DNA from 2 places in the Bacillus sp. TL12 genome. Region 1 is predicted to be linked to the other one. Evidence: riboswitches for the same ligand, from Rfam matches in the RefSeq annotation. Region 1 holds a riboswitch; the other holds the start of a gene.
What was found. Region 1 has a riboswitch for FMN ahead of ribD (bifunctional diaminohydroxyphosphoribosylaminopyrimidine deaminase/5-amino-6-(5-phosphoribosylamino)uracil reductase RibD). Riboswitches for the same ligand answer to the same signal wherever they lie in the genome.
Positions count from the first base shown of each region.

Region 1 (15,144 bases):
TCATTGTCGCTATTATCGTCGGCGCCTTAACAGGTGGACTAATTGGCGGACTTGAGATTTCAGAAACAATCTATACTTTTACCACAGGTCTTGGAAGCAGTGCTCCAATCGCTTTAAGTTATGCCATGCTCGGGGGATTCGCTATTTCGCTTTCCAAAACGGGGCTACCCGACGCGATGATTCATACTGCACTGAATGTAATTGGCAACGAAAAAGACACAAAAAAGCAAACATATTCCAAAGTACTTATTTTATTTATCATTTTAGCAATGGCTTGTTTTTCGCAAAATGTTATACCGGTTCACATTGCTTTTATCCCTATTTTAATTCCAGCGCTTTTAAAAGTTTTAAATGAATTAGAAGTGGATCGTCGTCTTGTTACATGTCTCATTACATTCGGATTAATTACTCCTTATATGTGGATTCCAGCTGGATTTGGAAAAATTTATCACGACGTGTTACAAACGAATGCACAGCAAAGTGGGCTTACATTTGATGTAACCCTTATTCCAAAAGCGATGACAATTCCAGCAATAGGTATGATTATCGGGCTATGTGTCGCTGTTTTCATTACGTATCGTAAACCACGCACCTACTCTACCGAACCGATTCATTCTTCAACTGATGAAATAGCTCCTTACACAAAAAGAAGTATTACGTTCGGATTGTTATCTATTATCGCAACATTAAGCGTGCAATTAGCAACAGAATCAATGATTTTTGGTGCATTAGCAGGGATTATTGTATTATCAATTAGTGGGAGTCTCCCGCTAAAAGAAGCTGATGCTATTTTAACAAGCGGTATGCGTATGATGTCATTTATCGGTTTCGTTATGATTTCTGCCGCTGGATTCGGAGCAGTTCTTCGGAAAACAGGGCATGTTGCATCACTCGTTCAAACAAGTGCGGATTTAATTGGGAACAGTAAGCCACTTGCTGCATTTCTTATGCTTGTTATCGGTCTACTCGTTACAATGGGAATCGGTTCTTCCTTTTCCACCATTCCGATTTTAACAACAATCTTCGTTCCGCTATGTATGCAGCTTGGCTTTAGCCCAATGGCAACCATTGCTATTATCGGTACAGCTGGTGCATTAGGTGACGCTGGTTCTCCAGCATCTGATAGTACGCTAGGACCTACTTCAGGTTTAAATGCAGATGGTAAGCATCATCATATATGGGATACATGTATTCCAACCTTTCTTCACTACAATATTCCGCTACTTATATTTGGGTTTATTGCTGCCATAACATTATAAAAAAGGTGTGTTTTACTTGGACGCACCTTTTACTTTGTCGATTCTCGTTCAATTAATAGAAACTCTTCTTGCTGTACTTCTTCAAAGTTTACTTGTTTCTTTTTTATTTTTCCTACCAACTTTTGTACAGCTACCACTCCTTGCTTTTCAAAGGGACTTCCAATCGTTGTTAAAGATGGCGTAACCCATTCACCTTGTAAACTTCCTTTAAAACCAACGACTTGCAAATGCTCCGGTATATGAATACCAAGATAACTTGCTGCACGAACGGCTGCAATTGCAGCAGCATCACTAGAAGTGACAACACCGTCAATATATGGATACTTTCGTAATAATTCAATAATTTGTTTTTCTTCAGGCCCTTCTATTTTTTCTTCTCGATAAGCAAGCCCTTCTTCCCAAACTCCATCTAAAAATCCAGATACATGTTCTTCCATTGTCTCATCTTCTGCCTCTTCCCCAATATAAGCAAGAAAATGACAACCTTTTTCTTTTAGCAAAACAACTGCCTTTTTAGCACTGTCATAATACGTAGAAAGCGCTCCTGCTTCATCAAGTACAACAAATGGAATAGAAAGATTATCTAGACGCTTATATATGTCTTTTGTCATAATTACACCAGCAATATTATTTTGCATCAGTATATCTATATAACCACTCTTATTTTCTATATTACAAATAACAATTTGATATCCCTCTTTATATGCAGCCTCTTCTACTGAACGAAGCAATGTTATATAGGATGGATCTTCTAAATTTGATACTAATACGGCAATCATTGTCGAAGATTTTTTAAATAACGCCTTTGCTACGGCATTCGGTTTATACTGTAACTCTTCAATTGCCTGTTTTACTTGTTTTACTGTATCCTCATGGACATACCCTTTTTCATTAATAACTCGTGAAACGGTTGCGACTGAAACACCGGCCAATTTTGCAACATCACGTATGGTTGCCACATCGTCACCCCTTAATATGGTAATCGTTTACAATTCAAACCTAAAACAAAGTAGATCATTCGTCAAGGTTATTGTTTTATATTTCTGAAAATTGTTACATAAGATTCTCTTACTTCTAATTCTCCCCATATATACAAACTGATCTTATATATTCATTTTTTCTAATTGAATTTCATGTGAAATCGCGATGTTATCATAGCCAATGAACGGAATTTCTTTCTTTATCCTTCTCGCTTCCTTGACCGCATCTATATATAAGTTAGTCATTATAAAACCACGTTTCTGATAGAAGCGAAGTGCATTCGTATTATCGTTTGTCGTAATGAGCCACACCTTTTTACAACATTGTTTTTTCGCAATATCAATTACACACTCTATAAGTTTCGTTCCGATTCCCTTTTTCTCCTTAAAGCTATCTAATGAAACAATCTCACAATCATTTTCGCTTATTTCATATGTAATAATTCCTATTATTCTGTTATCTTCAATTGCAATAAAACCGGGTAATTGATCTAGCTGATGCACTCTTCCACGTGAAACCATCAGCGCGCTTCCCCAATTTTCACGCATAAATAACGCAATTGTTTTTCTCATTTCTTCTGTAATTTTTTGCATTTGAACCATGCTCCACTCTCTCCCCTTTTTACATCATTATGATACAATATAAGCGTATCACATGTAGAGGTATTTGGAGGATGAGGTATGAAACGTTTTTTTACAGCATTGCTAACCATAATAGGAGTATTAATTGGTATCGGTATTTTCTTTACGAATAAAGTAATGTACTTAAAGAAAAAAACAGAAGAAGAAATTTTAGAACGTGAAACGAAAAAACATTTTCGCTTAGAGGATTTTAATGCCATTCCAAAAGAAGAAGTTTGTATTCCATCTCAATTTAAATATGATATTCACGGCTATTACATTTCTGCAGGTAATTCTAATAAGTTTATGATTTTTTGTCACGGTGTAACCGTAAATAAAATAAACTCTGTCAAATATGCAAATTTATTTTTAAACAGAGGATATAACGTATTTATTTATGATCACCGTCGCCATGGTAAAACAGGTGGTAAAACGACAAGTTATGGCTATTACGAAAAATATGATTTAAAGACGGTAGTTGATTGGCTAAAGAACCGTTTTGGAACAAATATTACACTTGGCATTCATGGAGAATCGATGGGGGCTGCCACACTCCTTCAATATGCAGGAATGGTGGAAGACGGCGCTGATTTTTATATTGCGGACTGCCCTTTCTCTGACTTTTATGGTCAGCTACAGCATCGCTTAAAAGTCGAATTTCATTTGCCAAAATGGCCGCTGCTACCATTAGCAAATGCCTTTTTAAAGGTAAGGGACGGTTATACAATAAGCGAAATTTCTCCAATCGATTGTGTAAAAAACATAAATAATCCAGTCCTTTTTATTCATAGCAAAGACGATGACTATATTTTATGTGATATGACAAAAGCTCTTTATGAAGCGAAAGAAAACCATAAACAGCTCTTTATTGCGGAACACGGTGCACACGCTTGCTCTTATAATGAAAACAAGCAAGAGTATGAAGCTGCCGTGGATCGATTCTTAAACACATATGTGAAAGATACAAAAAACAGGCTTGCATAAGCCTGTTTTTTTCACGTTATTGCGCTAACACGTCTGTAACTTGTTCCATATTTTCAGAAATCCATTTTACCGCTTCATCAAGCGTTTGAAATTCTGTCGTTTGAAATGTAACTTCGTCTTGAAGAAGCCACACATCTTTTGGTTCTTGTCCTACACCAGCAATTGACCAATGCAGTAAACTATATGGATGATTATCATTTAAAAAAGATGCCCACGTGCGCTCATTTGCAATATTTTGCAGTGTACGTAATTGTTTATTCATGTTTCGTCACCTTACTATATGTCAACTATAAACGTTATTATAACACTCTCTTCTTCTACATACAAAGTACTGTTTTTTATTGTCAAGCACTTCCTGTAATTATATGATGAACATAAGCGTTTTGGAAGGAGGGATACCGTTGGCTAAAGTACAAATTAAAGTGAATGATAATGGTTCGTTTCGCATTACAGGGGATGTGGAACTAATCGACTCACAAGGGAATGCTTTCCCGGCAAAACCTGCATTTTCTTTATGTCGCTGTGGGTTATCAAAAAACATGCCTTATTGCGATGCTTCGCATAAGGGAAAATTCGAATCTATCGTTCGAGCACCAAAGGAAGAATAATAATACGAGAAGCACGCACAATGATTTGTGCATGCTTCTTATAAATGTCCTATATAAAAACCTATCAGTGCAGAAAAAATACCTAGCATATAACTCATTACTAAATATAATAGCGCCTTTTGTCCCTTACGTTTATGTATCAATTGAACAATTTCAAGCTTACATGTTGAAAATGTCGTAAATGCCCCCATAAAACCTGTTCCACATAATAATAACCACGTACTATCCACATCAACTCCATACAATAGACCTAATAAGAATGAGCCGACTATATTTACAAATAATGTTTCATATGGAAATAAACTTCCGTACTTTTCTTTTATTGCACTACTAATAGAAAATCTAGCAATAGTTCCGAAAAAACCACCAATTCCTACAAGCAAAATATTCATCGTGCTCCTTCTTTCTTCACGCTTTTTTCATATAATGCATTTCCAAGGTAAAATCCAAATAAAGATAAGAGCAATCCTCCGACTATACTCGTACTTACATAATAAAACGCCATAAAGAATGCTTCGTGTTGCATTAGTTTCAATGTCTCTATGCTAAATGTTGAGAAAGTAGTAAAAGAGCCAATTATTCCTATTCCAACGCTATTCATTACCACTTGTGAAACTTGTTTCATACGAAAGAAATACATCGTTAAAAATGCCAATAAAAAACTACCAATCATATTCGCTAACCATGTTGCCAGCGGAAAAGCGTCGACTGAAGGAGTACCAATCCATTGCTCTAATCCATACCGCACTAAAGCTCCCACGATACCACCGATTCCCACTGCAATATATTTCATATCTCCACCTCATTTATGTCTATACTGAAATCTTTCCCATACTAGTATAACAAACTTTATTCTCCCCTTCATTTTCATACAATTCTTCACATTCGAATATTTTTTACTATCCTTTTTTCTTTTTTGTGCTATAATGTGAGCAAACAGCATCCTTCGGGGTCGGGTGAAATTCCCAACCGGCGGTGATGAAGTGCACACTTCTAAGTCCGTGACCCGTTTCTAAGCTTAGAAACGGTGGATCTAGTGAAATTCTAGGGCCGACAGTATAGTCTGGATGGGAGAAGGATATGTTTTCTAGTGCTTATATAGCGAATACACTTTTATTTTGGCGTACACATTTTTACTGATTCGTTTTAAATAAGTGTATATGTTTTATTTCATATACCTATTTTCCTATGCTAAAATAAAAAGATACGACTAGCGTATAAAAAATTGATAGTTTGCTAGGTTTTTTCTCGTGCAAAAATATCAATCATCGTTAGGTTTCTTTCCTATACTCTCGTATTCGAACTATATTTCTAGAAATCACGTCTCCCAAACCCCAAGGATACTATTATCCTTGGGGTTTTTTGATTTTTCTTAGGAGAGGTGAAAAGAATGACTGATCAAGAATATATGAAGATTGCCTTACAGTTAGCCAAAAGTGCTACAGGGCAAACAAGTCCAAATCCAATGGTCGGTGCTGTTGTTGTAAAGGATGGAAACATCGTAGGAATGGGAGCGCATCTACGCGCAGGTGAAGGACATGCTGAAGTCCATGCCCTTCGTATGGCTGGCGAAAAAGCAAAAGGATCCACTGTATACGTGACACTAGAACCATGTAGCCATTTCGGAAAAACGCCACCGTGCTGCGACCTACTCATTCAAAAAGAGGTGAAACATGTTGTAATCGCTACCCTTGATTGTAATCCGCTTGTTTCAGGTAACGGTGCAAAACGTTTGCAAAAAGCAGGTATTCATGTAACTACTGGCATTCTCGAAAAAGAAGCTATCCAATTAAACCGATATTTTTTCCATTACATGAAAATGAAACAGCCGTTTGTAACAATAAAAACTGCAATGAGTTTAGATGGAAAAATAGCAACTGCTACTGGAGAAAGCAAGTGGATTACAGGTGAAGATGCTCGCGGGGATGTTCACCAATATCGTCATACGCACGATGCCATCCTTGTCGGAGTGAATACTGTTATAGCTGATGACCCATCTTTAACAACACGTCTTCCAAACGGTGGCAAGCATCCGATTCGAATCATTTTAGATACACATTTACGAATGCCACTTTCCTCTCGTGTCATTACAGACGGGATTGCACCAACATGGATTATTGTTGGAAAAGATGTACAGAAAGAAAAAATAGCAAGATATGAATCTCAAGGAACATCTGTACTTCAAATGCAGACGAGCCAAATTGAAATACGCGAGCTTCTCCTCCTTCTCGGTGAGAAACAAATTCTTTCACTCTTTGTTGAAGGAGGACAATCGATACACGCGAGCTTTTTAGAAACAAAGTGTTTTAATGAAATTGTAACTTATATAAGCCCTAAATTAATTGGTGGAAAAGATGCCCCAACTATGTTTGGTGGCACCGGCTTTAACAAGCTGCAAGATGCACTTTCCTTGCAAATTCAAGAGATGAAACAAATTGGCGATGATATAAAAATCGTTGCTACAGTGCGAAATGAGGTGCCTGCATGTTTACAGGAATTGTAGAAGAGCTTGGAACTGTTTCGAATATAAGGCAAAGCGGAGAAGCAATGAAGCTAACAATTACAGCAAATACAATCTTATCAGACGTAAAGCTAGGAGACAGTATTGCTGTAAATGGAATTTGTTTAACTGTTACTTCTTTTACAGCGTCTTCCTTTACTGTTGATGCCATGCCTGAAACGATGCGAGCAACATCACTACGTATGCTTGGCAACCGTTCTAAAGTAAATCTAGAACGGGCAATGGCTGCAAATGGGCGCTTTGGTGGACATTTCGTCACAGGACATATTGATGGAATTGGAACCATTGTAAGTAAAAAACAGCACTATAATGCGATATATTACAAAATTGAAATTCCAAATAATTTGCTCCGTTATTGTTTACACAAAGGATCAGTATCTATTGATGGAACAAGCTTAACGATATTTGATATAGATGAATCTTCCATTACCATTTCACTCATTCCGCACACTGTAAGCGAATCTATTATCGGTGAAAAAGTAGCTGGAGACATCGTGAACATTGAATGTGACATGATTGGAAAATATATTGAGCGTTTTATTTCAAAGCCCGCGAAACAGAGCAATTCAGTTACAGAAAGCTTTTTACAAGAAAATGGATTTCTATAAGGGGGAAGCACAATGTTTCATCGTATTGAAGAAGCACTAGAAGATTTAAAACAAGGAAAAGTCATTATTGTATGTGATGATGAAAGCCGTGAAAACGAAGGAGATTTCATCGCTTTAGCAGAGAACATTACACCTGAAACAATTAATTTTATGATTACACATGGCCGTGGTCTTGTTTGTGTACCGATTATAGAGCAATATGCAGACCGCTTACAGCTAGAACCTATGGTTTCTCATAATACAGATTCTCATCATACTGCGTTCACAGTAAGTATCGACCACATTTCTACAACAACAGGTATTAGCGCTTACGAACGTGCGACAACTGTACGCGAGTTATTAAATCCAGCATCAAAAAGTACAGATTTTAATCGCCCAGGCCATATCTTCCCCTTAATTGCGAAAGAAGGCGGCGTTCTGCGCCGCGCTGGCCATACAGAAGCAGCGGTTGATTTAGCAAAATTATGCGGTGCAGAACCAGCAGGAGTCATTTGTGAAATTATAAAAGAAGACGGCACGATGGCACGTGTTCCTGATTTAGTACAAGTGGCAGAACAATTTGATATAAAAATGATTACGATTGAAGATTTAATTGCTTATCGTCGCCATCATGAAACACTCGTAACAAGAGAAATTGAAATTACATTGCCGACAGACTTCGGTACATTTCATGCAATTGGTTATTCCAACTCGCTTGATCAAAAAGAACACATCGCTCTCGTAAAAGGAGACATCTCTACTGATGAACCTGTTCTCGTTCGTGTTCATTCAGAATGCTTAACTGGCGATGTTTTCGGTTCATGCCGCTGCGACTGCGGTCCACAGCTTCATACTGCTCTTGCGCAAATTGAACGCGAAGGAAAAGGTGTTCTTCTTTATATGAGACAGGAAGGTCGCGGCATTGGATTGCTTAATAAACTTCGTGCATACAAGTTACAAGAAGAAGGATTCGATACTGTGGAAGCAAATGAAAAATTAGGCTTTCCAGCAGATCTTCGCGATTACGGTATTGGCGCACAAATTTTAAAGGATTTAGGTTTACAACAACTACGATTATTAACAAATAATCCAAGAAAAATCACCGGCTTGCAAGGGTATGATTTAGAAGTTGTCGAACGCGTACCATTGCAAATGCCAACAAAAGAAGAAAATAAAGCATATTTACAAACAAAATTAGAAAAATTAGGTCACTTACTAAGTTTATAATATATAAAGGGAGAGATAAAATATGGTATTCGAAGGTCATTTAGTTGGTACAGGATTAAAAGTTGGTGTTGTTGTTGGACGTTTTAATGAATTTATTACAAGCAAGCTATTAGGCGGTGCATTAGACGGGTTAAAGCGCCATGGGGTAGAAGAAAACGATATTGATGTCGCATGGGTTCCAGGTGCATTTGAAATCCCATTAATCGCAAAAAAAATGGCTAGTAGCGGTAAATACGATGCTGTCATTACACTAGGAACAGTCATTCGTGGTGCAACAACTCATTATGATTACGTTTGTAATGAAGTTGCAAAAGGCGTTGCCTCTTTATCACTACAAACAGACATCCCAGTTATTTTCGGCGTATTAACAACTGAAACAATTGAACAAGCCATTGAACGTGCGGGTACAAAAGCTGGTAACAAAGGATATGAATCGGCAGTTGCTGCAATTGAAATGGCTCATTTATCAAAACAATGGGCATAAAAAAAGAGGCTTCGGCCTCTTTTTTATTTCCTCACTTTTTTTCGCACATCTTTTATCAATTCCTCCATCGTTTTTCCTTCTGTTTTAATACGAAGATTTTGAGCGGTTCTCCACACATTTTCCCGCTTCTTTTCTTCCTCTACAATATGAAGCTCTTTCCGCACTTCCTTTAAGTCTTTTCCCTCTGTCTCAATTCCAAAATGCTCGGCTTTCGTTCGAAAATGTTGTTCAATTCTTTGCTGCATTTCTTTTTGCGCCGGATTTTCAGCTGCTTTTACTGGATCAGAACTAATTGCTTTTAACAAAATAAGAGTAGTCATAATGGCTAGTATGTATTTGTGCATGTAAGATCCTCCACCCAAGATAAATTACATCTTTACTATGTACAATTACTGGGTGGAAAATTCGTCCACGCAATTAATTTTTTAGTACAAAAACGCTTACTTAAAAGCTTGAAGGTACTTTATTACATTTTATTTACAAAAGTAAAATATATCCAAGTTAGCATATATTTTATTCATTACGGAATGGAATAATGTTCTTAAGAAATATGGATTAATTATGCTGTTTGTTAGTAAAAAGGTGCTTGCACAAAAAGAGGAATATTATATTTTCCCTATTAAAAACAGCCACTCTTCCACGGAATATCCATGAAAGAATAGCTGTTTTGGTATAACCTTTATTCGATTATTTTTAGTCTACTAAGGGTCTTCCCCCTCATTTTTCTACAGCGCACATTCCTCAATTTCAAATCCTAAATCTTCAATCATACCCCAGTCAGCTGTTGGCTCTTGTCCTTCTGTTGTTAAATAGTCACCAACGAAGATCGAATTTGCTGCAAATAAGCCAATTGGCTGTACAGAGCGTAAATTAATTTCGCGACCACCGGAAATACGGATTTCTTTTGATGGATTCACAAAACGCATCATCGCTAGCACTTTTAAACATTCCACTGGCGTTAATTCTTTCTGCCCTTCAAGCGGTGTCCCTTTTACAGCTACAAGAAAGTTACATGGAATAGAGTCCGCATCTATACGTTTTAATTCAAGCGCAATTTCAACTTGTTGCTCTTTCGTTTCTCCCATACCAAAAATCGCACCAGAACAAGGAGAAATCCCTGCTTGCTTTGCTTTTTCTACTGTATCTACGCGATCATCATACGTATGTGTTGAACAAATGCTATCGTAATTATTTGCATGTGTATTTAAGTTATGGTTATAACGGTGAACACCCGCTTCTGCTAAGCGCCCTGCTTGATCTTCATTTAAAAATCCTAAGCAACAACAAATTTTCAAATCTGTTGTTTCCCGAATTTCTTTCACTGCACCAATAACATGATTTACTTCTTTATCCGTCGGACGACGGCCAGATGCAACAATGCAGTATGTACCTGCTTTACGGCGAATTGCTTCGTGAGCTCCCGCTACGATTTTTTCTTGTGTTAACCATGCATACTTATCTATTGGTGCTTCTGAAACGATAGACTGTGAGCAATATCCGCAATCTTCTGGACATAATCCGGATTTCGTATTAATAATCATATTTAATTTCACTTTTTTACCAAAGTAATGATGACGAATGATATAAGCTGCGTTCATAATTTCCAATACTTCTGTATCGTCAGCTTCTAAAATTGCTACAGCTTCTTCTTTCGTTATACTTCTGCCCTCTACTACTTCAGATGCAATTTTCTTCCAATCTGTTTTTGTTTGTACTTGTTTCATTTCTTCTCTTCCCCTCTTTTTCAATATACGCAAATAAAGCATGGTACGTTGTTACAATTTGCCCTTCTTCCGTGAAATCTCTTTCGTATATACGAAGCATGGTTCGAAAGATAGAAGGACTTTGACAATAAGACTCTGCATTACTATTCGTTGCTCCCACCTTCCGAATGGATTGTAGAAACTCCCGAACTGTAGCAAATTTCTCTATGTAACATGTTTCAGAAACATGAACATCCCCTGTTATACTTTCACATACATCTTGCAACTGTTCTCTCATTAAAAAACGTTGTCCAACAGATGAACTACTTTGTATATTTTTTTCTTCTTTAGCACTCTGAAATGCTGTATGAAGTTCTTGGAACGTTTGCTCCCCAAATGTTGAAAATAACAATAAACCACCTTCAAACAAATAACGATATAAGTTTTTCAGCGTTATTTGCAAATCATTTAGCCATTGAAATGTTGCGCTTGAGATGATGACATCAAATGACTCACTTAATGTAAGGTGTTCGATATCTTCACATCTAAATGTCACAGATTCTACGTGATTTCTCGTTTTAGCAACAGCAATCATACTTTCAGCAAAATCAATTGCTATAATTTCTGCATTTGGAAAAAAAACGGCTAATTGCTCAGTCAAATAACCTGTGCCACATCCGAGTTCCAAAATACGGATGGACGACATTTTGTGGTAGTGTTTTTTCATTATAGAAAGTAATTGTTGCGCCATCTTTTTTTGTACACTTGCATATTGATCATAGGATACAGCTGCTCCATTAAATCGTTTTTGTAATAACGTTTTGTTGATCATTTTGTATCCCCTCTATAAACTGAATCATTTCATTTGCACAATATTCAAAATTAGTTACACAAAGCGCATGCCCAGCCCCACTTATTACTTTAAGCGCTCCATTCGTATTTTCTTGTATATAGCGAGCAGCAGATAGTGGACATATGGCATCCTGTTCTCCATGAATAAGTAACATCGGCATCTTCACCTGCTTTAACTGACTTCTCATATCCATCTCTATTAAATAATCAAGCCCGAACTGTAAAGATTCTATAGAATCACCTTGAAAATGCGCTACAATACTTTCAAATTGTTCACTATCTTTTATCTCCTGTTTTGCAAACATACTTTTATAGAAGCACTTCAATGTATCTTCCTTTCGTTTCAACAAACTTCTTTTCATCCGCTCTACAAAAGGAAGTTTCCATCCACACTCATAAGTTTCATCCACTGTAAACTTTGCTGTACCACCTATTAAAATCAATCCTTTTGTTTGTATCCTGTCACACACTTGAAGAGCGGCTAATGCACCGAGTGACCATCCAATCAAAATTACATCTTTTCCTTGTGCGGCTTCTTCTACACGCTCTGCAAAATCAGTACGTTCTGTTACACCACGCCATTCAACATGCTGGACAGAATATTCTTGAAAATACGGAAGTAATGAATCCCATACTTGTTTTTCCATCCCCCATCCGGGAATAAAAATAAGCTCGGGCTGTTTCATCTCAAGACCCCCTCTTCTTTTCCAATTCGAATGATCTGCCTAGTAGCCCATTGCAAGTCAGTTTTTGTATGTTCAGACGTAACTGCAAATCGAATTCGCGAACTATTATGTGGAACCGTTGGTGGTCTGATAGCAATTGCAGCAATTCCCGCTTCCTGCAACTTTTCGCTAAAACGCATCACCACTTCATTTGATTTTGTAATAACTGGAACAATATGCGTTGCACTATCACCAATATGAAAACCCGCTTCCTCTAAAGTATTACGGAAATACATTCCATTTTCTAAGAGCTGCTGTCGTCTTCCCGCATCTTCCTTCACAATTTCAATTGCACGTTTCATTGCACCGAGCGTCCCTGGTGGCAATGCTGTTGTGAAAATGAAACTTCTCATCGTATTTTTCATATAATCCATGCAAATTGCATCACCTGCTAAATAAGCTCCATAACATCCTAACGCTTTACTAAACGTTCCCATATGAATGTCAATTTTCTGAGAAAGCCCTTGTTCGATGTGAGCTAATCCTGCACCATTCCTACCATATATTCCGCCTGCATGCGCTTCATCAATCATCAATAAAGCTTCATACTTTTCTTTCAGCATAATCAACTCTTTTAAATGAGCAACATCTCCATCCATACTGAAAACCGTATCTGTAACGATCAACTTCCGCTTTGCAGAAGGCGCTGCTCGCAGTAATGTTTCCAAATGTTCCAAATCATTATGTCGGTATCTTTTATGTTCTGCACCACTGAGCATAATTCCATCGACTATGCTAGCATGATTTAACTTATCGCTAAAAACAATGTCGTGACGACCTACTAAAGAAGAGATTGCACCTACATTTGCTGAATACCCACTGTTCACAATGATTGCTTTTTCAGTTTCTTTCCAGTCACAAACACTCTGTTCGACCTCTTCATATAATGAATAGTTTCCTACAACAAGCCGTGACGCCGTAGCTCCTGCTCCATATTGCATTGTCGCTTCTATAGATGCTTCTTTTAATCGTTTATCTCCTGCCAAACCAAGATAGTTATTCGAGGCTAAATTCAACATACGCATTCCGTTCCTAATCAACCACGATTCTTCAGCTTGCTCAGTTACTACTACATGTCGATATTGTGATTTCTCCTTTAAACGATTTAAGCTAGAGTGAAAGTGTCGATCCCACATTTGATCCATGTTTGATAAGCTCCTCTAAATTTGAAATCATAATATTCTCTTCTGCTGCTGTTAATAGTTCATCACGTGTAAATCCTTCTTGAAGTTCAGGTAGTAAACCTAAAACCGGCACGCCACTTAATTCCTCAATCATCTCTTTATTTTCTTGTACACGCTCTTTCTCACATTCTTTACAGCCCGATAAAATAACACCAGCAACTGTTAAGCCATGTTCTCTCGCATAAGAGATTGTTAAAACGGTATGATTAACAGTACCTAGCGCTGGACGCGCGACAATAATAAGTGGTAATTTCAATTTCTTTGCAAAATCAACCACTAATGCGTCTTCTGTATACGGAACAGCAAGACCACCGGCACCTTCTACAAATAAACTATCAAACTCTGCCATTAACTCATTATAATGAGCTGTAATTTGTGCTAGCTTCACAGTTCTTCCTGCTCGCTGCATTGCCAATCTTGGCGCAAGAGGTTCTTCAATAGAATACGGACAAATTTTATTCGTCTCTGTCGTTACTCCTGATGCAACTTTCAATCTAGCTGCGTCACCTTCTGGATTCGAATCGACATGACCACTTTGCAATGGTTTATATACACCTATATTATATCCACGATTTCTAAGCACTCCTGCTAATGCACCTGTAACAACTGTTTTTCCAACTTCTGTATCGGTTGCAGTTATGAAAAAGCCGCTCATTATTCTACCTCCGTAACATCTGCAATTGCTTCATATAAAATGCGCAGCATTTCGTCAATCTCATCTATCCGAGATGCTAACGGTGGCATAAATACAATCGTGTTACCAAGTGGACGTATAATCATTCCTAATTCTCTAGATCGTTTACACACTTCCACGCCTACTCGCTCCGTCCAATCAAACGGCTCTTTCGTTTCTTTATTTTTCACAAGCTCAATTCCTACCATCAATCCGCACTGACGAATATCCCCAACATGCTTGTATTCGTAAAGTGCTTCCAATTGTTTCCCTACATATTCTGCTTTATGTGCAACATCTTTTACTAGATTTGTTTTTTCATACAGTTCTAAATTAGCGATCGCTACTGCGCAACCTAATGGATTTCCAGTATAACTATGACCATGGAAAAATGTTTTCTGTTCTTCATAGTCACCTAAAAAAGCATCATAAATTTCATCTGTTGTCACAGTAATAGCTACTGGTAAATACCCACCTGTTAAGCCTTTTCCAGCTGTTAAAATATCCGGTGTAACATTTTCATGTTCACAAGCAAACATTTTTCCAGTACGCCCAAATCCCGTTGCTACTTCATCTGTAATAAATAAAACATTATATGTTGTACAAAGATCTCGAAGACCTTTTAAATACCCTTTCGGCATTGTAATCATACCGCCTGCACCTTGCATTAACGGTTCTACAATAATCGCTGCAATTTCATTGTGTTTTTCTTTTAATAACTCTTCCATTTCGTCCA
Region 1 is NZ_JAJJBY010000001.1:1,824-16,967, forward strand. It holds gene LOK41_RS00015 (Na+/H+ antiporter family protein) at 1-1,259, shown strand, start outside; gene LOK41_RS00020 (LacI family DNA-binding transcriptional regulator) at 1,289-2,218, opposite strand; gene LOK41_RS00025 (GNAT family N-acetyltransferase) at 2,363-2,842, opposite strand; gene LOK41_RS00030 (alpha/beta hydrolase) at 2,921-3,844, shown strand; gene LOK41_RS00035 (DUF2552 family protein) at 3,861-4,106, opposite strand; gene LOK41_RS00040 (CDGSH iron-sulfur domain-containing protein) at 4,210-4,452, shown strand; gene crcB (fluoride efflux transporter CrcB) at 4,491-4,844, opposite strand; gene LOK41_RS00050 (fluoride efflux transporter FluC) at 4,841-5,245, opposite strand; FMN riboswitch at 5,391-5,535, shown strand; gene ribD (bifunctional diaminohydroxyphosphoribosylaminopyrimidine deaminase/5-amino-6-(5-phosphoribosylamino)uracil reductase RibD) at 5,843-6,955, shown strand; gene ribE (riboflavin synthase) at 6,937-7,581, shown strand; gene LOK41_RS00065 (bifunctional 3,4-dihydroxy-2-butanone-4-phosphate synthase/GTP cyclohydrolase II) at 7,594-8,787, shown strand; gene ribH (6,7-dimethyl-8-ribityllumazine synthase) at 8,810-9,271, shown strand; gene LOK41_RS00075 (hypothetical protein) at 9,295-9,615, opposite strand; gene bioB (biotin synthase BioB) at 9,997-10,995, opposite strand; gene bioC (malonyl-ACP O-methyltransferase BioC) at 10,949-11,806, opposite strand; gene LOK41_RS00090 (alpha/beta fold hydrolase) at 11,772-12,512, opposite strand; gene bioF (8-amino-7-oxononanoate synthase) at 12,509-13,696, opposite strand; gene bioD (dethiobiotin synthase) at 13,662-14,390, opposite strand; gene bioA (adenosylmethionine--8-amino-7-oxononanoate transaminase) at 14,390-15,144, opposite strand, start outside.

Region 2 (15,144 bases), on a different contig from region 1:
ATTCGCATTATTGCCAGCTGCAATAACACCCGCTATAAAGATATTTTCAACATTCGTTTCCATTGTTTCTTCTGTAAATAGTGGGCGCCCTGTTTCTTTATCAATTTCTACTCCCATTTTTGTTAGAAAACTATGATCCGGGTGGTATCCCGTCATCGCAAATACAAAATCATTTTGAATTGTAAATGACTCTCCGTTACTTGTATACGTAAGTGTATGTTCGGTAATTTCTTTCACATGAGCATGGAACTGCATTTGAATTGTACCATTACGCACTAATGCTTCAAATTCAGGTAAAATCCACGGCTTAATACTCTGTGAATATTCTCCCCCGCGATACAACACCGTTACACGCGCTCCAGCTTTTACAAGTTCTAACGCCGCATCTACACTTGAATTTTTCCCTCCTATTACAACTACATCACGGTCAAAATACGGATGTGCCTCTTTAAAGTAATGAGATACTTTGTCTAAGTTTTCTCCAGGAACGTTCATATAGTTGGGGTTATCATAATATCCCGTTGCCACTACAATATATTTTGCAGTATATGTCTCCTTATTCCCATCACGCTTCGTCGTATTTACTCTAAAGAAGTTCCCGTCCTTTTGCACTTGTTCTACACGTTCAAATGCGTTGACACGCACACCTTTACGTTTTACCACTTCGCGATAGTACGCAAGCGCTTGATTGCGTACCGGTTTACGATTTTCTGTAATAAACGCAACATCACCAATCTCAAGCTTTTCACTAGAGGAAAAAAATGTTTGATGAGTTGGATAATGATAAATCGCATTCACAATATTTCCTTTTTCAATTACGAGTGGATTGATTCCCTCTTGCTGCAGCGAAATCGCCGCTGCTAACCCACATGGTCCGCCCCCGATTATTATAGCTGTTTCTTTTTGCATACTCGGTTCACTCCTAGTCCTATGCTTCAATCTCTATTTATTAAAAAACAAGAAAAAACCTACTTTCAGCAGTAGGCACCTATCTTTATTGTATTCATTTTTCATATATTTGTCATCTAAACGATACGTACATTCGATAGACGTCCGCTAAAAACTGTCTGAATCTTATTCCTTGTTGCCCCAATACATTTTCTGGATCAATTTTTCTTGCCGGATCTAGTGTTTTATGAGATACAATATCCGTTTTAGGATTTAAATTGAATGTATGGCATAAATAGGCATGGTACCATGTAAATCGTGTATATGAATCCCAAAAGTTAACAGTTCCTCCGTAGCACATTTCAACACCAATTGATGCTTTATTTGCATCATAACCAAACAAGTCATTATCTGTCGGTACGCCATATCTTACGTGATATGCTACCTCACTAATTGGAATAATTTCTAAAATAGTTGTATCATCTACAAAAGTATGTGCCGATGCTTTCGGTTGTACTTCATTAAAGTAATCACGATTTCCTATCGCATTACTACCAGGATTCCCCGTATCATGGCTTACAATAAATCTTACCTTTGAAAGGCGGATTCCTGGTCGCGAGCTTCCGTACCCAATATAATTTCGCTCTATAGGGAACATCACCATGTCTATCAACTCCGCTCTAGAAAATTACCTTTCTTCCTTATATATGTATTCAACCTCGATATCTATATGGCACATTTCTTACGCAAAGAGAAAATCAAAAATATTTGAAGTAAAGACCATAAATAATAAAATACTTACAGCAGTTCCATAAAACCCATAAAACCAAACACAGTCTTCTTTTGTATCTAAACCGAAAAATTTATTCACGGATTGTAACAAAGATGAGCGTTTCACATGTTTTTCTCGTAAAACTTCTACCCGTTCCATAACATCTGTTGGCATCATAAATCTTTGGTTTGCTGTCATTTTCATTATTAATCTCTCCTTATTTTGTTTCCGTTTTGTTTATCTAAGGAAAGTATAGCACAAACGTTCGTGTAGAACAAGCGTTCTTTTTTGTTTTTTATGATTGCACTTCCACTCTTAACATATCCCCTTATATTAACAGTCACAATTTATCCCGTATTAACAGGCAGTAAGGCTCGCACTGATGAAAGTTTCACTTTATCCATCCACTTTAAAAGTAATATTATAATTCCCCAAACTATAGCAATCACTGATCCAACAATACACACTCCAAACAATAAAGATATAATTCCTTCCCCAAAGATTTGTAGTACACTCACCTTTTCACTTGAATTTCTTTTTTCAACTCCCTTCTAAAAATACAATTCTCTTTTCCAACTCAGCCACTCGCTCACTTACATCACTCTTCCTTTGCAAATCTTATCCCTCCTTTTCTATAATCTTTATAATGCACTTCAATAAAAAAACGCGGTTCCCTTGAAGGAAACCACGTTCTCTCTTAACTTTCCGTTCTATTATACCCAACCTCTAAAGCGACTAGCTTCTGCCATCTTACGTACACCAACCATATAAGCTGCTAAACGCATGTTCACTTTACGAACTTGTGATGTTTCATAAATGGAATCGAATGATCTTACCATTACTTTCTCTAAGCGTTGTTCTACTTCTTCTTCTGTCCAATAATAACCTTGATTATTTTGTACCCATTCGAAGTAAGATACAGTAACACCACCAGCACTTGCTAATACGTCAGGAACAAGTAAAATACCGCGTTCTGTTAAAATTTTAGTTGCTTCTAATGTAGTTGGACCATTTGCTGCTTCTACAACAATTTTCGCTTTAATATCCGCAGCATTCTCTTCTGTAATTTGGTTCTCGATTGCAGCTGGAACTAGAATATCACAATCAAGTTCTAATAGCTCTTTGTTTGAAATTGTATTGTTAAACAATTTTGTTACTGTTCCGAAGCTGTCACGACGATCAAGTAAGTAGTCGATATCCAATCCATTTGGATCATGCAGTGCACCGTAAGCATCAGAAATTGCAATTACTTTTGCACCAGCATCATGCATAAATTTAGCTAAGAAGCTTCCAGCGTTCCCAAACCCTTGGACAACAACGCGAGCACCTTTAATGTCGATACCGCGTTTTTTCGCAGCTTCTCGAATACAGATTGTTACACCTTTCGCAGTCGCTGTTTCACGGCCATGAGATCCACCTAATACAAGTGGTTTACCTGTAATAAATCCTGGTGAATTGAATTCATCAATGCGGCTATATTCATCCATCATCCATGCCATAATTTGTGAGTTTGTAAATACATCTGGAGCAGGAATATCTTTTGTTGGACCAACAATTTGACTAATTGCTCGTACGTATCCACGGCTTAATCTTTCTAATTCACGGAAAGACATTTCTCGTGGATCACAAATGATACCACCTTTACCTCCACCATATGGTAAATCAACAATACCACATTTTAAACTCATCCAAATAGAAAGTGCTTTCACTTCGTTTTCTGTTACGTTTGGATGGAAGCGAATTCCACCTTTCGTTGGACCAACAGCATCATTGTGCTGTGCGCGATATCCTGTAAATATTTTAACAGTCCCGTCATCCATACGAACTGGAATTTTCACTGTCATCATACGAATTGGTTCTTTAAGTAATTCATATACCTCGTTTGGATAACCCAATTTTTCTAGGGCTTCACTAATAACAATTTGTGTTGAATTTAATAATTCAAAGTGTTGTTCCCTTTGTTGTGTTTGTGTTTGAGCTCCCTTTTCGGCTACCATAGTAAGTAAACCCCCTGTAATTTCACTTGTTTAGTAAACCTTCATTGCCTAGTATACACCGTTAAATTTGGAATGCAATAGAAAACGCTAACAAATATATACAAACTTATTTTTATTGCAAGCGTTTTCAATATCATTATAGTCCTTTTATCACTTTTAGAAAAGTAAAATACTTAAATATTTAAATATTTTTTATACTATAATGTATTTTAATCTCTCGAATATCGTAAAACACTAACAAAACCTCAAGCCAATTACATTAGCTGAGGTTTTGTTTTAAGATAAAATACTTGTATATTTGCTGAATTGCTTGAGAATCCATTAATTCTTTTCCATATTCTATAATACGATAAATTGTTGCTGTAGAAGAATTACCGTATTCCGCTAAAATTGCAATAATATCCGCCTTTAATAACGCTGGTTCTTCTTCCATCCAAAGATAAAAACGTCCATCCCATGTGTAAAGTTTCCCCCCGGTTACACCGAGATTATACAAACGACTTGCCAAAGTAATCACATCTTCAAACGTTGCAAATTCATACAATATATGCTCACTCTCATCTAGAGTTACTTGCATTTCAATAAACTCATCACGAAACTCATCTTCTGTATCTGTTTCATGATTTTCTTTTGTAACAATCACAACCATTCCTTGTGCCTGTAAAGAAAAAACTTCAACTGCAATTGGACCATCTGCTTCAAACCCAAGTTCTTTATTTGCTTCTTGCATCATATCACGAAATAACTGTTGCACTTTTGGAGCATTTTTCCATAAATCCTCCTTAGTCAACCCTCGCTCAGATAAATCGTCAAATGTTAGGAAAATTTTAATTTTATTATAATTCAATCGTTCCAACCTCATCTTGTAACCTCCCTACGTAACCGTTGTATCTAATTTTTATTATATGAAATAGAAAATAGATGGTTCTTTTCGAACAACTATTCCGACATTTTTAACCATTCATCCCATTCTTTTTTTGTATCGCCAATACATATATTTTGAAGTTCAACCTTGTCTTCATCTGAAACAAGCTGGCTTGCAAACCCAATAAGTCCAGTGCAGATTTTCGGATTCTGACTTTGCAACTTCTCAATCAAATTCAGCGCGCTTTTCAAATATCGTTCTTTTGAACATGCTATAAATACATATTTAGGTGTGAATTGCTTGATGGCTGCACAGATCTCATTTTCCTCTAGGCCTGTCCCCAAATATATTGCTTGATAGCCCTTCAAACGTAAATATATCGTAAAAAGAAACAAATGTAATACATTCATTTCTCCTGGTGCACAAATAGCCAAGGCTTTTGGCAAAATAAAATTAGTTTGCGTATTATGATAAATCATTCCAACGCGTGAACATAAAAACGAATCCACATACCGTTCTTGTACAGCTGTTATCTCATCATTTTTCTGCATAGTCTCTAACTTATCAGCAATCGGGATAAATATATGAGTGATTACTTTTTCTATTGTATAAATAACAAATGCCTCGTTTAATAATTCACGGGCATGTATTTCATCAAATTTTAACAAATAACCAAGGATATCGTCCACTAATAAAATTTCTTTGCTATACGTCATCTCAATTGGATTGTGATTTTGCAATCGGTTGCTTTCTAATAACTGGACTGCTTGACCAATTGTAAATCCTTCATTTACTTTATTCATTAACCATTTTAAGATTCTCACATGCTCTTCTGTATATAGACGGTACCCTGCATCATTGCGCTTTGGAGCAATAATATGATATCGTCTCTCCCAAGCCCGCAGTGTACTTGGCTGAATCCCAAGCATATTCGAAACAGCTTTTATATTATATTTTCCTTTTAAAGTTGGCATATTTTCCCCACCTTTAAACCGAATATCTCTTAATTTTCTCTTTGCAATGTAATTAAGTGTGTTTGAGCTGGAGCTCGAAAACGTAGTGGTATTAATGTCGTTCCATACCCATTACTCACAAATAGAGTTGTACATGGATACTCATATACACCGCCTTTTAGATAACGTTTAGAATGGAATAAACGAATTTGCCCTCCATGAGTATGACCACTTAATACGAGAGAAATTTTCTCTTGTCCAGACATTTTGTTTACAATAGCAGAGTTGTGGCTAATAAGAATGCGAAAGCCATCTTCTTGACAATCCGCTAGCGCCAAATCTAAACGATCTCGTTCTAATCCAACATCATCCACCCCTAATAAACAAAGTTTATCGCCACTCTCTGATTCAAACAGCACTCGTGTATTATCTAAAATCTTCACACCATTTTCTAGTAATAACGCATCTAATTCATGATAGTCAATTTCATAATCGTTATTTCCCCATACAAAATATATAGGACCAATTCCGCTTAATGTTTGAATATTAGCAGCAATTTGTGATAACGATACCCCCTTCTCAGCTAAATCACCACCAATAATAACAAAATCAGCGTTTCCTTTTACATTTTCAATTAAGGAAGGTGAGATAACTCTCCTATGAATATCTGAAATAAAAAATATCCTAACTTTCCCAAAACTTTTTGGGAAATTCACAAATGATAAAGTATGTTCTAGTAACGTATTACGCACTGCTTCTCTATACATCAAAAAAAGAAAAATGAAACCAATACATATGAATGTGCCACCTAATCCAATCCATAACATATACGTTTCTCAACTTCCCTCTCAAAAAATATAATCCCATCAGACTATATTGCCGAAAAGGCGAATAATGCCTTATCAAATATGAACGGCTTCATTCACCTTTTTCAGTTCACTCCTACAACAATTATTTTACTGTTGCTATTCCTTCTCTATCTTTTCTTTAATAGGAATTTTCAATTCTTTTCCTACTTCTAATTGGTCATCTTGTAAATTGTTATAGCTTTTAATAATTGTAGCCCCATCTTCATTCGGAAAGTACTGTTTCCCAATACTTTCAAATGTCTCCCCCTCTTTTACAATGTGCGTTTCAAATTTTTCTAGCTGCTTCTTTTCTCCTTCACCGTGTTTATTTGAATCGAAAAAAATCACTTCAAACGCATTTTTTCCAGAGGTATCATTCTTGTTGGCACTTTTTACTTCGATATACTTATCCGTATACCATAAAATACTAAGCGGTAACAAAATAAATAAAAATGTTAAAACCCGAACAAAAAAGTGGTTAATCTTAAATTTAGATTTTTTCTTCTCTTTATTTCTATGAACCTCACTTCGCGGCGGTAAACCTTCTTCTGTTTGCTCTTCTTCCAACTCTTCTTCCAACTCATCTTCAAAATCAGGAATTTGTTTTCTCATGTTGTTCACCACCACCTTCCACTTATTTTCTTAATTGAAGTCCCATAATAAAATCAACAAGAAAGTGTGCAAATATTGTTATAAATAAATTCTCTGTCCATTGGAACACATATCCAAACAGAAAACTAATCATACATACAAAGCAAAACAGAAATGGCTTTCTCACATATCGAATATGTAAAACAGCAAAAATAAGGCTTGCAACTACAAGTCCAAAATGCGTCTGTAATACACCTCGAAATAAAAATTCTTCAGCAAATCCAATAACAAACGTAATACAGAATAATTGTATTACAGAAGTTCCTTGGAACATTCGATCATTAATTCCCCCATCATCAAACCACGATTCTGGCAGCACTTGCATTGCAATATAATCAAATAACACAACAACGCCCGCAACCACACTACCTATTACAAGAATTGAAATGGGTTCCCATTTCCACAAATCATAAAATTCACTCCTATTTGGAAATAATATATAGGCTAACACACAGCCAACACCTATAATTATTAATTGTGTTATATAGAGATTCAGCCGTATTTCTTTCGGACCTATGTCTTCAATACTACGTCTTTGAATGTTAATCATTCCTCCGTTCTTTCATACCAAAGAGAAATTGTAACTCTGCTTCCCAATTATAGTCGAAAATTGATTGTCTTGCTCGTCTTTTTTTGTAATCTTCTTTTGAAATACCACAGTAGTTACAGCAATTTTTCACCTGCACTTCCTTCTTATATCCAAATAGATGTAGCATCTGTTCCCGTCTGCATCCTTTATACTGTAGCCATGATTTCATATTTTCTAGTTGACTATATTTATTCCGAAGACGCTCATCTACTTCTAACATTATTTTTCCCCTTGTTTCATCTGACAAGGATTCCATAATGAGCTTCTTCTGTTGCATGATTTTCATCTTTTCTAAGTGATAACGTACAAAACGCCAATGTTGCTCACTAAACCTTGCAGCATTATAACAAATTTCTTCCACATCTTCTATTGGCAATACTTTCGTATGAAACATCTTTTCTTGTAGTAAGGAAAATAAAAATTGAATTTGTTGTTTATTTGGTAATTCATCTTCAATGATAGAAACCGGTAAATCGTGATCTAGCGGACTACAAAGTAGAATTGCAATGCTCGACTCTCCATCCCTTCCCGCTCTACCAATCTCTTGTAAATAAGAAGCAATATTTGCTGGATAATGAAAATGAATAATATACCTTGTATTCGGCTTGTTTACCCCCATACCAAATGCACTTGTACATATAACGAGTTGTAGTTGATTATTCATAAATTGCTGCTGAATTAACATCCGTTCTTCGTGTTCCATTCCACCATGATAAAATGCAACATCTGCTATACCTTTACTCCTTAAATATTCTGCCAGACGCTCCGTCCAAGCCCTGCTCGAACAATAAATAATTCCTGGTCCTTGCAAATAAGTAACATGCTTGAGAAGCGCTTCCTTTTTCTCTTCTATTGTTTGTACAAATTGTACCTCCATTGCAATATTTGGGCGATCAATCGAGTACAAATGCTCTGCTACATTCGTAAGTTTTAAACTTTTTATAATGTCCTGTAATACTTCTTTTGTTGCAGTAGCCGTTAATGCCAACACAGGAGGATGTCCAATACCTGCTATAACTTGGTCTAATTTTTTATAGTCTGTTCGAAAATCATAGCCCCATTGCGAAATACAATGTGCTTCATCTATCACAAATAGTGAAATATGAATCTTTTTTAGTTCTCTTACTATTACTTCAGATTGCAACATTTCAGGTGAGACAAAGACAAATTTATAAGAAGATAATCTTTTTATCGCTTTCTTTTTTTCAATCAATGTACGAAAACTATTAAACGCGATCACACGGTCCTTCACTACATATTTAAGCTGCGCTACCTGATCTTCCATTAAGGATAGTAATGGTGAAACAATTACTACTGTTCCATCTTGCATAAGGCCTGGAAGCTGATAACACATTGACTTTCCTCTTCCAGTTGGAAGCATTGCTACAACATCTTTTCCTTGTAATAAATCCGCAATAACCTCTTTCTGCCCTTGACGAAATTCGTTATAACCAAACCACTTATGCAAATAATCCTCAAGCCTCATTTACAACCCCCATCTGCGCTAACACAAGACGAATTTCAAAATAAGAAACCGCTTCTCCTACTGCTTGCTTTAACACACGTAACTTCCGTGTTTGTAACGTTTCAATAATGCGCTGCACATGCTTGATTTTATTTTTTTCCATAAACATTTCAATAGAAAAATCTCTTTCTCGTAATGCAATTTCAACAAAATGATCTTCTATTGTTGCAACCTTTAAATTTCTAATTGTTGCAATTTCATCCAAAGAACGCCCTTGTTTCCAAAGTTGATATGTTTTTTGTGTTGATAAACTAAACAAATCTGCCCTTTCATTCGGATAAGCAATAATTTTTGTTAATAGCGGGAATTCTTTTTCATTATCTCGAACAGATTGAATAAAGAAATGAACGGTGCCCCAAAATAAAAGATGTACGCGAAATACATCTTGACTTGTAATTTCCGCAAGTTGCTTTAATGTATATCCAATTCTTTCATATCCAGTTAATCGATATGTAAAAATTGTTGCTTCTATCGGTAAAGCATCTTGTAACAGCGTATGCATCTCTTTCCATAACCTTTTTGCAAGTTCACTTCTTGCATATGGCATCCCGATGAGAAACTGCTTAACCCACATCATTACCTCTGTATCTTGTTGGATTGGAATAAACTTTGCATTTTGCTGTTGTAAATTTGATACGGTTTGAATAATTAACGAAAGTCGTTTCCAAAACATTTCACCAAGATCACCATAGTGCAAACCGTGTAAATACTGCGGGAAAAAAAGTGTTTCTTCCCAAGTTCCCAGCTGTCGTTTTCCTGTGTCAGTTAAAATGTACGTATTTTCATGCACGCTCTGAATCCATTCTTTATGTAATACATGTTCAATTTCCTGATCATAATCAGAACGTTGTAATGATTTATATATCCCAAACAGAAAAGAAATGTGAAATATATTTCCGTCTTGTAATGTTTGTGAAGAACGTTTCCCTTTTAAAAGGTGATAAATGGAAGAAACAGTTCGTTCACCATTTAATTGTTTTATACAATATAATAAAGTATATTGTAACTGCATCGCCGCTTCCACCTTTCAATTCCATCTATATTTTCTATTGTATCAAACTGTACAGCATTTAGGCATTTTGAAAATCTTATGAAATAAATCAAAAATAAGTTGACACCCTAATTGATAAGCATTATCATTATAATTTTATGTTGAAAAGTTTAAAAAACCGTTTTACAATAAGATTATAATTTTTATAGCGACTATTTTCACATACATATTATCAGGAGGGAAAAAAATATGGCAAAATATACAATTGTTGATAAAGACACTTGCATCGCATGTGGAGCTTGCGGAGCTGCTGCACCAGACATTTATGACTACGATGATGAAGGTATTGCATTTGTAACACTAGATGATAACCAAGGTATCGTTGAAATTCCAGACGTATTAATTGACGACATGATGGATGCATTTGAAGGTTGTCCAACTGACTCAATTAAAGTTGCTGACGAAACATTCGATGGCGACGCTTTAAAATTCGAATAGTCTTTTTATTAACTTCAAAAACCCCCCTTATTTTTATGAGGGGGGTTTTGGTTATTTATCTAACTCACAAATAAAAAAAGCCATCAGCGATGCTCTCCCGCTGATGACCAAAGTTTCTATGCATTTTTCATTTTTGCAAATACCCACACTTTTAAGCGTGAGAACAGTGCTACAAATACAACTGTTACAACAATTCCCTTAATTAAATTAAATGGGAGAATTGCCGCTACAATCATTTGTCGCATACCACTACTAGACATAGCAGGCTGATTTAAAAACCAAGTGTAAGCTGGTAAAATGATGAAATAATTTAACACACTCATAATTACCGCCATAGTAACTGTCCCTAACATTAACCCTGTTGTTAAACTCTTTACTGTGCGATACTTCCGGAATAAGAAAGCTGCTGGTCCAATAAATAGACATCCTGCAATAAAGTTTGCTATTTCTCCAACTGGAACTCCCGTTAAACTGCCTTGAATCCCGTAGTGAAGAATATTTTTTATCGCTTCTACAACTACACCTGCAATTGGGCTAAAAATAATCGCTGCAATTAAAGCTGGCACATCACTAAAGTCAATTTTTAAAAACGGCGGAAGTCCTGGGAATGGGAAATCCAACATCATAAGCAAATACGCAATACTACTAAGCATCGCTACGCTCACCATTTGTACTACACTGTTTTTTTGTTTCATCCTTCTCTCTCCTTTTCCATCGATCATCTCATGGAAAGTGGAAAGGTTCTGCTATGCCTATTTTTTTCCTATCATGAAAAAACCCTTTGTGTTTTACACAAAGGGAGAATTTTTTAGGCACATCAAACAGACGTTCAAATACTTATCTTTTTTGAACGCTTGAACCTCCATCTTCTCCCATCCAGACTATACTGTCGGCTTTGGAATCTCACCAAATCCTGCCTTAACGGCTCGCGGGCTTAGAACGAAAAGCAACTGTTCATCACCGCCGGTCGGGATTTTCACCCTGCCCCGAAGATAGACCGATATTCTATTTTCTCCACCATTATACAACATCATCGTACAGTTGTGAACAAAAATGTTTATAACTTATAAATAGTAAGTAGTATTTTTATTATAAATTGAACCTTAATCAGCTCGATCCCTCCTACCTTCTTTGTTTTCCTCTGAATCTTGAGGCAGGGTCTTACTGCCCATGAATAGTGGGATACATACAATATAAAAACAGTCATCGGATTATGTGACAACACAATCCATATTTTTTACAATTCGATTTTTTCCTTCGCAATTCCCTAGTCATCCATACAGAAAAGTGATAAGATGTTGAATTGTTAAGATAAGAGCATTTTCTTAATACGGAGGAAATGTCATGAGAAAAGAAAAAAGACACTCTATTCAAGAAACGATGAAAAAAAACTTAAGAAAAGAATACTTTTATTTAAAAAAAGAGTTACTTTTCTACTGTCCAATTGATTTAGGCGCATTTTCAAGAGAAACATACTATGCTACTTTTGATGAAGAAGGAATTAGTATTTATCAGTATGATAAAACAACAGAAAGTAAACTAAAGCTATGTGAACGTCATCCATGGAACAGTTGGGATAAAGTGAAAATTGATCACTATTTAACAACATCGCAATTTATTTTCCAAGGAAAGCGTAATTGGATTCTCTCTCTCTTTCATAAAGGAAAAGAAGCACAAAAAATAATCGAAGATCATACTTCTTTACAAACAGAAGTTGTTTCTCGATCCTTTTTGAAAAAGCTTCCTGGTTTTCGTTCTAATACAATTTTAAACAAATACATTGGCAGCATATGTTATACCGCACTTATTGCATGTTTATTAAAATGGATTATTCCATTCCAACAAATACAAGTTGCCCTGTATTCTTTTTCTATCGGTTGTATGCTCCTTGGTCTACTGTGTTTGACAATTGGACTAATTGAACCAACCATAGTATTATTTCGAACAACGGAAAAAACGAGGGCGAAGGTCTTTTATTATTATAGCTATTTAGCCATTTCTGGATTTATATGTGTCTTTATTTTTTGGTAAAAAAGAGCTAGTTTTGCTAGCTCTTTTTTAATTTATATATAATTTTTGATTTGGATAAATCAGATCTTGCCTCAATTCATTTTTCACTTTTATTTCACGAACTGTCATACCGAACTTATGTGCAATACTGACCAAAGTGTCTCCTTTTTGCACAATATATAGTGATGCTGATGCTATTTGATTCATCTCTTCCTTTAAAACAAGCAAAGGATCCATTGCATTTCTTTTCCCGAACGTCCAAGCACCCTTATGAACTTCTAAGTGCAGATGCGCTCCTCGTGATTCACCTGTATTACCTACTTCACCAATTACCTCACCTCTTGCAATACGCTCCCCCTGCAGTACATATCTCTTATTTAAATGAGCGTAAACAGCTTCATATTCTCCATGTTTAATAAACACTACATGTCCATAACTATTTGAAAAATAGGATTTTGTTACCGTTCCACCCCGAATCGCCGCAACCGGCGTTCCGATTGAGGCAGCTATATCAATACCGTAGTGCTTTCCATTCCTTGTTCCAAAATAATCACTAATTCTTCCATCTACAGGCCATATCCATCGTTCATCCTCAGCATAAGCGTATACTTGAGAACTAAAAAACATCCCAACGACAAGTATACCGATTTTTAAGACTTTCATATACATCCTCCGTTTTTTTGATAACCGTCACACTTTCTCTATTGTGGTATATTACGGAAAAAAGTATACAAAAAAAGAAAGTGAATCACTCCACTTCCTTCTCTTCCTTATTACGAAAAACAATTGCACTTCGTTTATATTCAACATCTCTTACATTAAGACGAGCGTTTATCACCCTAGCTATTGCAAATAAATAATCAGATAATCGATTAACATATCGCAATACAACTTCATTTATTTCTGCTTGCTTTCCTAACGATACAATATGACGCTCAGCTCTTCTCGTTACCGTACGTGCAACATGAATCATCGCGGACGCTGCGCTCCCACCAGGCAAAATAAATCGCTCCAGCGGTGGAGCTTCTTCTATGTAGCAATCAATTCGTTCTTCTAAATATATAACCATCTCTTCCGTTACTTTATACGGCATTGTTTGCTGCATAATTGCTAAATCACCACCACAATCAAACAACTCATGCTGAATCTTTTCAAGCTCATCATATATATCCTGAAAGCGTTCTTCTCGAATCATAGTCATCGCATATCCAATATGAGAGTTTGCCTCATCAATTGTTCCATATGCTTCTACACGAATATGATTTTTATCAACTCGCCCACCGATAATACTTGTTTGTCCTTTATCTCCTGTTTTTGTATATAGTTTCAAATCTTCTACACCTCTCTTTTTAAGCTTTATTCATTACACTAGTTATTACAAATATAAGTATACATTTTAAAAACGAATTAAAAACTTTCTTTTTTTGTGGTGAGAGAGCATCCAGTCATGGGTAGAAGCGGTCAGTTCCTTTTTCAGCCCCATACCATGTGAAAACAGAAGGAGAAAATGAGTGGGGACCTTCTTTTATTTTCATAGCCGCGACTTATATGTCGGAAAGTTAAAATAGATTTATATACATTGAAAAACGGTATAAACCTTTTTTTGACGAAAGAGAGGAACCAGCCGTGCGTAAAAACTGTCAGGCTCTCTTTCAGCCCCATGCCATGTGAAAACAGCAGGAGAAAATGAGTAGTGATTACCTTTTGTTTTCATAGACACGAATGATATACCAGCAAATCAATATGGATTTATTCTTTCCCTAGTGTAACCTTTTTATCTTCCAATCAATTTTCATAAAGGGACTACCCTCTACCAATAGCACACTAAAATAAAAAGTTCTAATATTCTTCATTCCATTGAGAAGATATTAAAACTCAAAAAGAATAAAAAATATTAGAACTTCAGTATTCACTCACAACAATATCACTTATATGGATTGACCTGGTAAATATACAGAGAATGTTGTCCCTTCTCCAACAACACTTGATATGGAGATTTTCCCGTCATGACCTTGCACAATGTTTTTAGCAATTGCAAGCCCTAAACCAGTACCGCCCGTTTTCCCACGTGTTCTTGCTTTATCAGCTTTATAGAAGCGGTCAAATAAGAATGGAATATCTTCTTCAGGGATACCTGCACCTGAATCTTGCACTTCAAAGACTAGTCCATTATTTTTCGTATCAATAATAAGCTTAACATGACCACCTGCGTTTGTATGCCTAATTGCATTATCTATTAAGTTCGTTAATACCTGTTCCATACGATCCGCATCAAATGGATGCTCCTCAATCGGATTACGGAAATCAACGGTTAACTGCACTTCTTTATCCTGCGCAATCCCTTGGAACTTACGGCCAATTTTCTCAACAAACGGATGAATATCCACTTCAGATATATGCAGTTCTACATGACCACTTTCCATCCGAGCTAAATCTAACAGTTCATTTACAAGGCGTCCTAAACGAACAGACTCATCATAAATAATTTGCACAAACTCATTTATCTCCTCTTTCGTTTGAACAACATCATCTAAGATTGCCTCACTATAACCTTGAA
Region 2 is NZ_JAJJBY010000011.1:99,858-115,001, reverse strand. It holds gene LOK41_RS12960 (YpdA family putative bacillithiol disulfide reductase) at 1-909, opposite strand, end outside; gene LOK41_RS12955 (peptidoglycan recognition protein family protein) at 1,022-1,552, opposite strand; gene LOK41_RS12950 (DUF3961 domain-containing protein) at 1,631-1,867, opposite strand; gene gudB (NAD-specific glutamate dehydrogenase) at 2,374-3,657, opposite strand; gene LOK41_RS12940 (genetic competence negative regulator) at 3,917-4,519, opposite strand; gene LOK41_RS12935 (MerR family transcriptional regulator) at 4,597-5,496, opposite strand; gene LOK41_RS12930 (metallophosphoesterase) at 5,526-6,302, opposite strand; gene LOK41_RS12925 (LysM peptidoglycan-binding domain-containing protein) at 6,441-6,935, opposite strand; gene LOK41_RS12920 (CPBP family intramembrane glutamic endopeptidase) at 6,958-7,521, opposite strand; gene LOK41_RS12915 (RecQ family ATP-dependent DNA helicase) at 7,517-9,049, opposite strand; gene LOK41_RS12910 (YpbB family protein) at 9,039-10,100, opposite strand; gene LOK41_RS12905 (ferredoxin) at 10,329-10,577, shown strand; gene LOK41_RS12900 (ECF transporter S component) at 10,694-11,272, opposite strand; FMN riboswitch at 11,438-11,575, opposite strand; gene LOK41_RS12895 (hypothetical protein) at 11,922-12,608, shown strand; gene LOK41_RS12890 (peptidoglycan DD-metalloendopeptidase family protein) at 12,636-13,250, opposite strand; gene LOK41_RS12885 (cob(I)yrinic acid a,c-diamide adenosyltransferase) at 13,336-13,917, opposite strand; gene LOK41_RS12880 (ATP-binding protein) at 14,516-15,144, opposite strand, start outside.
Region 2: another riboswitch for FMN. It lies ahead of LOK41_RS12900 (ECF transporter S component); the one in region 1 lies ahead of ribD (bifunctional diaminohydroxyphosphoribosylaminopyrimidine deaminase/5-amino-6-(5-phosphoribosylamino)uracil reductase RibD).